2 regions of the Methylobacterium durans genome follow, and region 2 is predicted to be linked to the other one. Evidence: riboswitches for the same ligand, from Rfam matches in the RefSeq annotation. Region 2 holds a riboswitch; the other holds the start of a gene.
What was found. Region 2 has a riboswitch for thiamine pyrophosphate ahead of thiO (glycine oxidase ThiO). Riboswitches for the same ligand answer to the same signal wherever they lie in the genome.
Positions count from the first base shown of each region.

Region 1: another riboswitch for thiamine pyrophosphate. It lies ahead of thiC (phosphomethylpyrimidine synthase ThiC); the one in region 2 lies ahead of thiO (glycine oxidase ThiO).

Region 1 is NZ_CP029550.1:3,940,246-3,945,250, reverse strand. It holds gene DK389_RS18035 (type 1 glutamine amidotransferase) at 1-730, shown strand, start outside; gene DK389_RS18030 (acyltransferase family protein) at 733-1,821, opposite strand; gene DK389_RS18025 (restriction endonuclease) at 1,931-2,302, opposite strand; gene DK389_RS18020 (alpha/beta hydrolase) at 2,369-3,244, opposite strand; TPP riboswitch at 3,293-3,401, shown strand; gene thiC (phosphomethylpyrimidine synthase ThiC) at 3,473-5,005, shown strand, end outside.
Region 2 is NZ_CP029550.1:3,832,567-3,837,571, forward strand. It holds gene rpoD (RNA polymerase sigma factor RpoD) at 90-2,093, shown strand; gene DK389_RS17525 (adenylate/guanylate cyclase domain-containing protein) at 2,252-3,520, shown strand; TPP riboswitch at 3,549-3,678, shown strand; gene thiO (glycine oxidase ThiO) at 3,750-4,964, shown strand; gene thiS (sulfur carrier protein ThiS) at 4,961-5,005, shown strand, end outside.

The sequences.
Region 1 (5,005 bases), 110 kb from region 2:
CGCCTGCACACTCATCAATCCGGCCGATGCGGACGTTGCGCTGCCGAGTGGTTTGGATCTCGCGGGGTTCGATGCGTTGATCTTCACCGGCTCCGCGCTGCACGTGACCGAGGCTCGGCCCGAAGTGGGCCGTCAACGCGAACTCATGCGCGCGGCTCTCGACGCCGGGCTTCCCGTCTTCGGCTCGTGTTGGGGCGTGCAGGTGGCGGCGACCGTGGCGGGGGGCGACGCCGGCCGAAATCCGCGCGGACCGGAATACGGCTTTGCACGCGCGATCATGCCGACGCTTTCGGGCCGGCGGCATCCGCTGGTCTCGGGCCGCCCCGCCGCCTACGACGCACCGGCGATGCATCTCGACGCGGTGATCGCGCCGCCGCCGAACTCGGACGTTCTCGCCTCGAATGCGCTCCTCGATGTGCAGGCCATCGAGATCCGGCGCGGAGCAGGCGTGTTCTGGGGCACGCAGTATCATCCGGAACTCGATCTCGACGAGCTCGGCGCGATGCTGCGCCTCCAGGCCGAGGACGTGATCGAGGCCCGGTTCTGCCGCAACCGGGCGGATGTCGAGGCTTTCGCGGCTGATCTGGACGACCTGCACCGGGGACCGCGCGAGCGGACCGACCTCGCCTGGCGTCACGGCATCGGATCGGAGGTCCTCGACGCGTTGAGCCGCCGCCGAGAGATCGCGAATTTCCTCGACCATCTCGTTCGTCCGCGGGCGCGCCGCTGATCTTAGGCCGCGCGCAACGCGGGCGTCACGCGGCGTTGCTCCGGAACGATGTGGAAGGCGCTTGGCCGGCGGAACAGGACATCGAGCGCCGTTCCGCGGATCAACCGCTCAAACAAGAGGGGAAGGATGATGGCTACCGCCGTCACGATCACGCTCGCGAGACCCGCGTCGGTCACGAATCCGGTCTTGACGAGGAGGGTGCGCGTCGCGGCCATCGGCAGGAAGAAGGCGAGGTAGATGACGATCGAGCGGCGTCCGCAGGCGCGCAGGGCCGCGGTCAGTCGGCCGCCCGCCTGCGTGAGCAGCGCGGCGCCCGCCACGATGGCGAGCGCGCCAGCGCTGCCGAGGACGAGGCTGACGAACGGCAGGCTCGCGAGGGTCGGAAAGCCGGGCAGCGGCGACGGCGCGAAAGCGAGATAGGCGTTGGCGCAGGCCCAGAGGCCGAGTGCCGCGAGCGCGCGCCGGGGATGCGCACGCACGGCGTCGGCGAAGGCGAAGATCCGCCCGGCCAGCAGGTAACCCGCGAGGAAGTAAACGTAGCGCGCGCAGAATTCCTCGACGAGGTACGAATGGGTCGCGATCGGCACGATCTGGAGCAAGGCCGCGAAGCCGAGGAGCACGGGCGCGGGCACGCGCCTGAGGAGCTTCGTGAGGACGGAGAAGACGGCCAGGAGATAGATGAACCACAGCGTCGAGTAGGGCTCGACGAGCGCGTGGGCGAGATGGGCGAGGAAGGCGGACGGACCGGCCCCGTCCGTGATCTGCCCGTACTTGGCCGCCGACTGGATCAGGACCCAGAGCCCGTAGAAATAGGCGAAATGGACGAGACGGCGGTCGGCGAAGAGGCGCCAATCGCGGTCGATGACGCGGCCGAGGAACAGCCCCGAGAGCAGGAAGAAATCCGGGATCCGGAACGGCTTCGCGAAGGCGACGACCGGGTGCAGGAAACCCTCGCTGCCCATCGCCTCGCCGGTGCCGATCGTGGCGTGCATCATCACGACGAGCACGATGCAGAGGCCCTTGGCGACGTCGACCCAGGCGAGCCGCATCGCCTCGTCGGGCCGCCCCTTCGCCGTACCCTGCCACCCCATCTCGCCGCTCCGTCGCTCGCAAGTCTCGGAGCCTGTGCGCAGGAGCCTTAATGGAGGCTGCCACGCGCCGGGGCCGTCCAGCCACATGCGAAACGCGGGGTAAACGGCGCTAGCGGTCGCGCTTCGCGCCGCGACGATCGCGGGTCATCCGGGTAGCCGCGTGGAAATCGTCGGGTTTGCTGCGCACCCATTCGACGAAACGGCCGATCTCGGGATCCTGGCGGAGCGCGTCGACATCCGCGAGGCGGCGCGCGATCTCGGCCTCGCTGTAGCGGGCGTGGATGGCCGAGTGGCAGATCTGGTGCAGCCGCACCGTGCCCTTGTGGGTCCCGCCCTTCAGCTTCGGGGTGAGGTGATGCAGGCTCGATCGGGCCCGGGCCGGGATCGTGCGCTCGCACAGGGGACAGGTGACCGGGTCGGGCGAGCGGGGGCCGTGCGTCGTCGGATCGTCGTCGCGCCAGCGCCCGGCTCGTCGTCCCACCTGTCAGCCCCTCCTCGCTTCTCCCCCGTCATATGAGGCGCCGCGAGCCGATCGGGAGGCGCCGCGTCATTCCGCCGGGACGGACCGGCACGCGGCACCGATGCGATCGCGGAAGAGGGCTTCGGCCTCCGCGTCCCGGCTCCCGAGGATCGAGACGTGGTCGCCGGGCACGGCCTCGAACCGGACCGCCGGCCCGATGGCTGTCGCGAGCGAGCGCCCATTGGCGATCGGGATCACGGGGTCCGACAGGCCGTGGACGATGAAGACCGGCATCGTCGCCCCCGCGAGGCGCTCGTCGTTCGGGTAAGTGTCCCGGAGAAGCCAGGGCGGGGCCAAGGGAAAGCGCAGCCGCACCATCGCGCTCATCGAATCGAAGGGCGCCTCGAGATAGAGGCCGATTGCCGTGTGGGTGCGGGCGAGCGCCGCGACGATCGCCGTCCCGAGGGAGTGGCCGTGGAGCAGCACCGGCGCCCCGGGCGCACGACGGCTGATCTCCCGGTACGCCGCCTCCCCGTCCGCGATGAGGCCATCCTCGCTGGGGCTTCCCGTCGAGCCCGGGTAGCCCCGGTAGGCGATGGCGAGGACGCCCCAGCCGTTCCGTGCCCAAGCATCGGCCGAGAAGCGCTCCGCATGCGGCTCCGGGCGCGATCCGTTGCCGTGAAAGGTGAGCACGACGCCGCAACCAGGCCTAGGCGGACGCCAGAGCCCGTGCAGCGTCTCGCCGTCCGCAGTTGCCACCCTCACCGTCTGGGCTCCGGCGGGCGGTTCCACACTCGCGAGGGCACGGGGCGCGGTGAAGGCGCCCGGATAGATGAGGGTGCGCTGGAAGAATGCGAGCAGGCCAATGGCCAGAACGTAGAGGCCGGCGGCCGCGGCGAGGATCAGGCTGAGGATGCGCATGCGGATCGGCCGCACGGTGGCGCGGCCGGCTCTCCGAGCCAAGCCGAAACATCCGCGCATTGACAAAGGGCCGCGGCCCGTAAAGATTTGAACCGTTCCGAGGGGAGCCCCGAGACAGGGGGCTGAGATAGGACGCTACGTCCTGACCCTTGAACCTGATCCGGCTCATACCGGCGGAGGGACGGGAACTCGCGGCAAGACGACAAGGCGGCCGCGCCCATTCTGACCTGTGACGAGTTCGGATCGCTCCAACGCCAGGAGAGATCCACGATGAACGCACCCGTCCGACCCAAAGACCTCCCGAAGGGCAGCCCCGAGACCGTGACGACCGGTCCGGTCACCGGCTCGCGCAAAGTTTACGGCACCGTCGCGGGCCGCGACGACATCCGCGTGCCCTATCGCGAGATCGTGCTGACCGACCCCAAGGAGGCGCCGGTGCGCGTCTACGACGCGTCGGGCCCCTACACCGAGGCGGATGCGCGCATCGACCTCCATGCCGGCCTGCCGGGCGTGCGCGAGCCGTGGATCGCCAAGCGCGGCTACGCGGCGGTGGAGCCCCGCGCTGTCAAGCCCGAGGACAACGGCTTCGTCGGCGAGGACAAGCTCGTGGCCCCCTGCCCCGCCGAGCGCGTCGTGCGCCGGGCCGCGGCGGGCCAGATGGTGACGCAGTACGAGTTTGCGAGGGCAGGGATCATCACCGAGGAGATGATCTACGTCGCCCACCGCGAGAACCTCTGCCGCGAGGCGATGCTGGAGCAGGCCGAGGCCAAGCTCGCCGACGGCGAGAGCTTCGGCGCGGCGCTGCCGCCCTTCATCACGCCGGAATTCGTGCGGGACGAGGTCGCGCTCGGGCGGGCCATCATCCCGGCCAACATCAACCACACCGAGGTCGAGCCGATGGCGATCGGCCGGAACTTCCTCGTCAAGATCAACGCCAACATCGGCAATTCGGCCGTGACGTCGTCGGCGGCGGAGGAAGTCGAGAAGCTGGTCTGGGCGACCCGCTGGGGCGCCGACACGGTGATGGACCTGTCGACCGGCCGCAACATCCACAACATCCGCTCGTGGATCGTCCGCAACTCCCCCGTGCCGATCGGCACAGTGCCGATTTACCAAGCGCTGGAGAAGGTCGGCGGCGATCCACTCAAGCTCGACTGGGAGGTGTTCAAGGATACGCTCATCGAGCAGGCCGAGCAGGGGATCGATTACTTCACGATCCACGCGGGCGTCCGCCTGGCGCAAGTGCCGCTCACGGCCCGGCGGGTCACCGGCATCGTCTCCCGCGGCGGCTCGATCATGGCGCGCTGGTGCTTGGCCGGGCACCGGGAATCGTTCCTCTACGAGCGTTTCGACGAGATCTGCGACATCATGCGGGCCTACGACGTCTCGTTCTCGCTGGGCGACGGATTGCGGCCGGGCTCGATCGCGGACGCGAACGACGCGGCGCAGTTCGCGGAACTCGAGACGCTCGGCGAGCTGACGAAGATCGCCTGGGACAAGGGCTGCCAAGTCATGATCGAGGGCCCCGGCCATGTGCCGATGCACAAGATCAAGGTCAACATGGACAAACAGCTGCGCGAATGCGGCGAGGCGCCTTTCTATACTTTGGGTCCGCTGACGACGGACATCGCGCCGGGCTACGATCACATCACGTCGGGCATCGGTGCTGCGATGATCGGCTGGTTCGGCACGGCAATGCTTTGCTACGTGACGCCGAAGGAGCATCTCGGGCTGCCGAACCGGGACGACGTCAAGGTTGGCGTCATCACCTACAAGATCGCGGCCCACGCCGCCGATCTCGCC
Region 2 (5,005 bases):
GGTCGCGGTTCACGCGCATTGCGGCATCGATGGCGCGGAGCGGCCCGAAAGCTCCCGCATCGCTCCGCCACGAAAACAATAGGCTGATCATGGCGACGAAGGCAACTGAACGGGACGAGACGGACGCCGCTCCGGAACAGCAGACCGACGGGCCGCTTCTCGACCTGACGGATGCCTCGGTGAAGCGCATGGTGAAGCTCGCCAAGAAGCGCGGCTACATCACCTACGAGGAAGTCAACGAGGTCCTGCCGGACGGTCAGTCGGATCCCGACCAGATCGAGGACGTGCTCGCCCAACTCTCCGAGATGGGCATCAACGTCGTCGAGGCGGAGGAGACCGACGAGGCGGCGAGCGAGCGGCCGGCCAACGGCGAGGCCGCGGAGGACGACGACGGCCCGGAGGGCTCGGAGGTGGCCGAGGTCGCGCCCGCGCGCGCCGTCGCCGTGCGCTCCGAAACTGCCAAGGAGCCGACCGACCGCACCGACGACCCCGTCCGCATGTATCTGCGCGAGATGGGTTCGGTGGAGCTTCTCTCCCGCGAGGGCGAGATCGCGATCGCCAAGCGCATCGAGGCGGGCCGCGAGGCGATGATCGCGGGCCTCTGCGAGAGCCCGCTCACCTTCCAAGCCATCATCATCTGGCGCGACGAGCTCGTCGACGGAAAGGTGCTGCTTCGCGACATCATCGATCTCGAGGCGACCTACGCGGGCCCCGACGGCAAGAACGCGCCGCAGCTCGCCGAGGGCGAGGAGGGTGAGGAGAGCGAGGACGGCGAAGCGGCCGCGCCCCCGGAGGGCGGCGACGACGAAGACGACATGGAGAACAACGTCTCGCTCGCCGCGATGGAGGCCGAGATCAAGCCGCGCGTCCTCGAGACGTTCGACGCGATCGCCGACAATTACCGCAAGCTTCGCAAGCTCCAGAACGAGCAGACCGCCCGCAAGGCGGCCGGCGAGACGACCACGCCGGCACAAGGGTCCAAGCAGGCCGAGCTGAAGGACATCGTCGTCGCGGACGTGAAGTCGCTCTCGCTCAACAACAACCGCATCGAGGCGCTGGTCGAGCAGCTCTACGACATCAACAAGCGGCTTCTGTCCCACGAAGGCCGGCTGATGCGCTACGCCGAGAGCCACGGCGTCGCCCGCGACGAATTTCTGCGCCACTACCAGGGCTGGGAGCTCGACCCGAACTGGATGGAGCGCGTCGGCACGCTCGGCGGCAAGGGCTGGAAGAACCTCGTCGAGAAGGGTGGCCGGCAGGTGGTGGACCTGCGCGAGCAGATCCTGACGCTTGCCTCCGAGACGGGCCTGGAGATCGGCGAGTATCGCAAGATCGTCAACATGGTCCAGAAGGGCGAGCGCGAAGCCCGTCAGGCCAAGAAGGAGATGATCGAGGCCAATCTCCGCCTCGTGATCTCGATCGCCAAGAAGTACACGAACCGCGGCCTGCAGTTCCTGGACCTGATCCAGGAGGGCAACATCGGCCTCATGAAGGCGGTCGACAAGTTCGAGTACCGGCGCGGTTACAAGTTCTCGACCTACGCCACGTGGTGGATCCGGCAGGCGATCACCCGCTCGATCGCCGATCAGGCCCGCACCATCCGCATCCCGGTGCACATGATCGAGACGATCAACAAGATCGTGCGCACCTCGCGGCAGATGCTGCATGAGATCGGGCGCGAGCCAACCCCGGAGGAACTGGCCGAGAAGCTGGCCATGCCCCTGGAGAAGGTCCGCAAGGTCCTCAAGATCGCCAAGGAGCCGATCTCGCTGGAAACGCCGATCGGCGACGAGGAGGACAGCCACCTCGGCGATTTCATCGAGGACAAGAACGTTGTGCTGCCGATCGACGCGGCGATCCAGTCGAACCTGCGCGAGACCACGACCCGTGTACTCGCCTCGCTGACGCCGCGCGAGGAGCGGGTGCTTCGGATGCGCTTCGGCATCGGCATGAACACCGATCACACACTCGAGGAGGTCGGCCAGCAATTCTCGGTGACACGCGAGCGCATCCGCCAGATCGAGGCGAAGGCGCTTCGCAAGCTGAAGCACCCGAGCCGCAGCCGGAAGCTCCGGAGCTTCCTCGACAACTGAGCGACAGTCTCGGAAATCCTCCTCCCCGGAGGGGGGAGGAGATCCGTGCGCCGAATTGCTATTTCTGGTTTCAGTCGCGCGCCGGTAATGTCCGTGTGCCGCGAGCGAATCCCTGCGCGGCCATTGTCGCCCGCGCGTCGCACCACCACCTTGGCCGTATGCTCGATCCTGGCTCCCGAAAGTCGCCGTCCTCGCCGACCGCCGACGCCGACGGTTCGGAAGCCGAGGGCGTGCCGTTCGGCCATCTCCAGGATTGCGTGGGCTTGCGCGACTGGCTCCTCAGCGAAGGCACGCGGACGCTCGCGGCCGACGATCTCCTGGCCGGGCTCGCGGAGCGCCTGAACGAACTCGACGTGCCCATCGATCGGGCGAGCACTGCCATCGACACCCTGCATTCGGAATATGCCGGTGTCGGCCGCACTTGGAACCGGGAGGAGGGCGCGACGGTGCGCCTGTTCCCGCACGGCGAGGCCTCGGACAAAGCGTACGAATCGAGCCCCTTCTACACCGTGCACCAGACCGGTGAATGGCTGATCCTCAACCTCGCCGAGACTGCGGACGACACCTATTCCATCATCCCTGAATTGAAGGCGGCGGGTTACCGCCACTACCTCGTGGCGCCCCTCATCTTCACCAGTGGCGCGCGCAACGGCATCACCTTCGCGACCCGTTCACCCGAGGGTTTCCGTGAGGATCACATCGCAATCCTCCGCTTCGTAATGCCGACGCTGGCGGCCGTTATGGAGATGCGCCTCGTGAACAAGCAACTCGATCAGGTGCTGCGGATCTACGTCGGAGACGAGCCGCACCGGGCGATCCTGTCCGGGTCCATCCGCCGCGGCCACGTGCAGCGCATCCGCTCGGCGATCCTGTTCGCCGACATGCGCGACTACACCCACATCTCCGCCGACATGACGCCCGAGGAGGCTGTCGACCTCCTCAACATCTTCTTCGACTGCCTCGTCCCCGCGATCGAGCGGGAGGGCGGGGAGATCCTGAAATATCTCGGCGACGGGCTCCTCGCGATCTTCCGCGAGCCTGGCGACGATCTCGGCGGCGCCGCGAAGGGCGCCCTGACCGCAGCGCAGGCCGCACTCGCCGCCCTCGACGAGGCGAACGGGCTCGGCCGCTTCGCGAACCCGGTGGCGGCCGGCATCGCGCTCCATCACGGCGAGGCGGCCTACGGCAATGTGGGTTCGGGCACGCGCCTCGACTTCACCGTGATCGGCCGCGACGTGAACCTCGCGAGCCGGCTCGCCCGGCTCAACCGGACGCTCGGCGAACCGCTGCTCATGTCGAAGCCCTTCGTGGATTTCCTGTGGGGCGATCCGGAACCCCTCGGCACCCATAGCCTCGACGGCTTCCCCGAGCCGATGGCGGTCTACCGTCCCGCGGCCAAGCCGGCCGCCTGCCGCAACCGGGCTTGACCCGGGGCAGCCGAGCGTCCAAATCTCGGGGTGTTCCAGGGAGATCCCCGGCAAGGGGCTGAGAAACCGATGGGCCGTCCTCGCGAGGACGGCGGCGCGGAAATCCTTCGAACCTGATCCGGCTCATACCGGCGTAGGGATTGGACCGCGGGTTTCCGACAAGGGCCCGGTTGCTTCCGAGAGAAGCGCGAGGACACCAATCTCTGCGGGCCATCGCGGAGGGTAATCCTTGGCATCCGTGCCGACCTCACCCATCGGACTCCGCCGCGCCGGGCAGGCGTCGGTCGCGCATGCCGATCTGCCGGTGCGCGCCGACATCCTCGTCATCGGGGGCGGCCTGATCGGGCTCTCGATCGCGTGGCGGCTGGCCGAGGCCGGCCGCTCGGTCACCGTGCTGGAGCGCGAGACCCTCGGGGCCGGCGCCAGCCTGGCAGCAACCGGGATGCTGGCGCCAGCCGCGGAGCACGAGCCCGGCTCCGACCTGCTTCTGCCGTTGGCCCTTGAGAGCCTGCGCCGCTGGCCGGCTTTCCGCGACGCGCTGCAGGCGGCCTCCGGCATCGGGATCGATTATCGGACGGACGGCACGCTCGTCGTCGCGGTCGGGCGCGACGAGGTGGAGCGGCTGCGCTTCCGCTACGAGTTGCAGCGCCGCTCCGGCGTCGCCGCCGAATGGGTGAGCGGTGCCGAGATCCGCCGCCGGGAACCGATGCTGCGCCCGACCGTGACGGCGGGCATCGCCTGTCCGCTCGACCATCAGGTCGATCCGCGGCTGGTGATGGCGGCACTCGCCACGGCGGCGGCGCGCGCGGGCGTGACCATCGTCGAGCGGGCGCCCGTCAGTGCCCTCGACTGGGCCGGCGGGCGGGTGATCGGCGCGCGCACGGAAGCCGGTGTCGTCGCGGCCGAGACCGTGATCCTGGCGACCGGCGCCTGGAGCGGGGAGGGCGGTCTCCTGCCCGAGGCGCTGTCCCTGCCCGTGCGGCCGATCAAGGGCCAGTCGCTCGCGCTGCGCACCGCACGGCGCACCGGCACGCTCTCGGGCATGGTCTGGACCGAGCAGGTCCATCTCGCGCCGAAAAGCGACGGGCACCTGATCGTCGGCGCGACTGTCGAGGATTGCGGCTTCCGCGACGGCGTCACCGCGGGCGGCCTCTACGCGCTGCTCGAAGGCGCACGGCGCGTCCTGCCGGGCGTCGAAGAGATGGAGGTCGAGGCGGTCTGGAGCGGCTACCGCCCGACTTCGGACGACGACGCCCCCATCATCGACGCGCTCGCGCCCGGCCTCATCGTGGCGACGGGCCATCACCGCAATGGCTACCTCCTGAACCCAGCCACCGCCGACGCCGTGACGGCGCTCGTCACCGAGGGCGCGCTGCCCGACTTCGCGCGCGCCTTCGATCTCGGCCGGTTCCGCGAAACCAACGGCATCAGGGCCACCGCATGAAGCTTACCGTCAATGGGCAACTCCGCGAGAGCGAGGCCGCC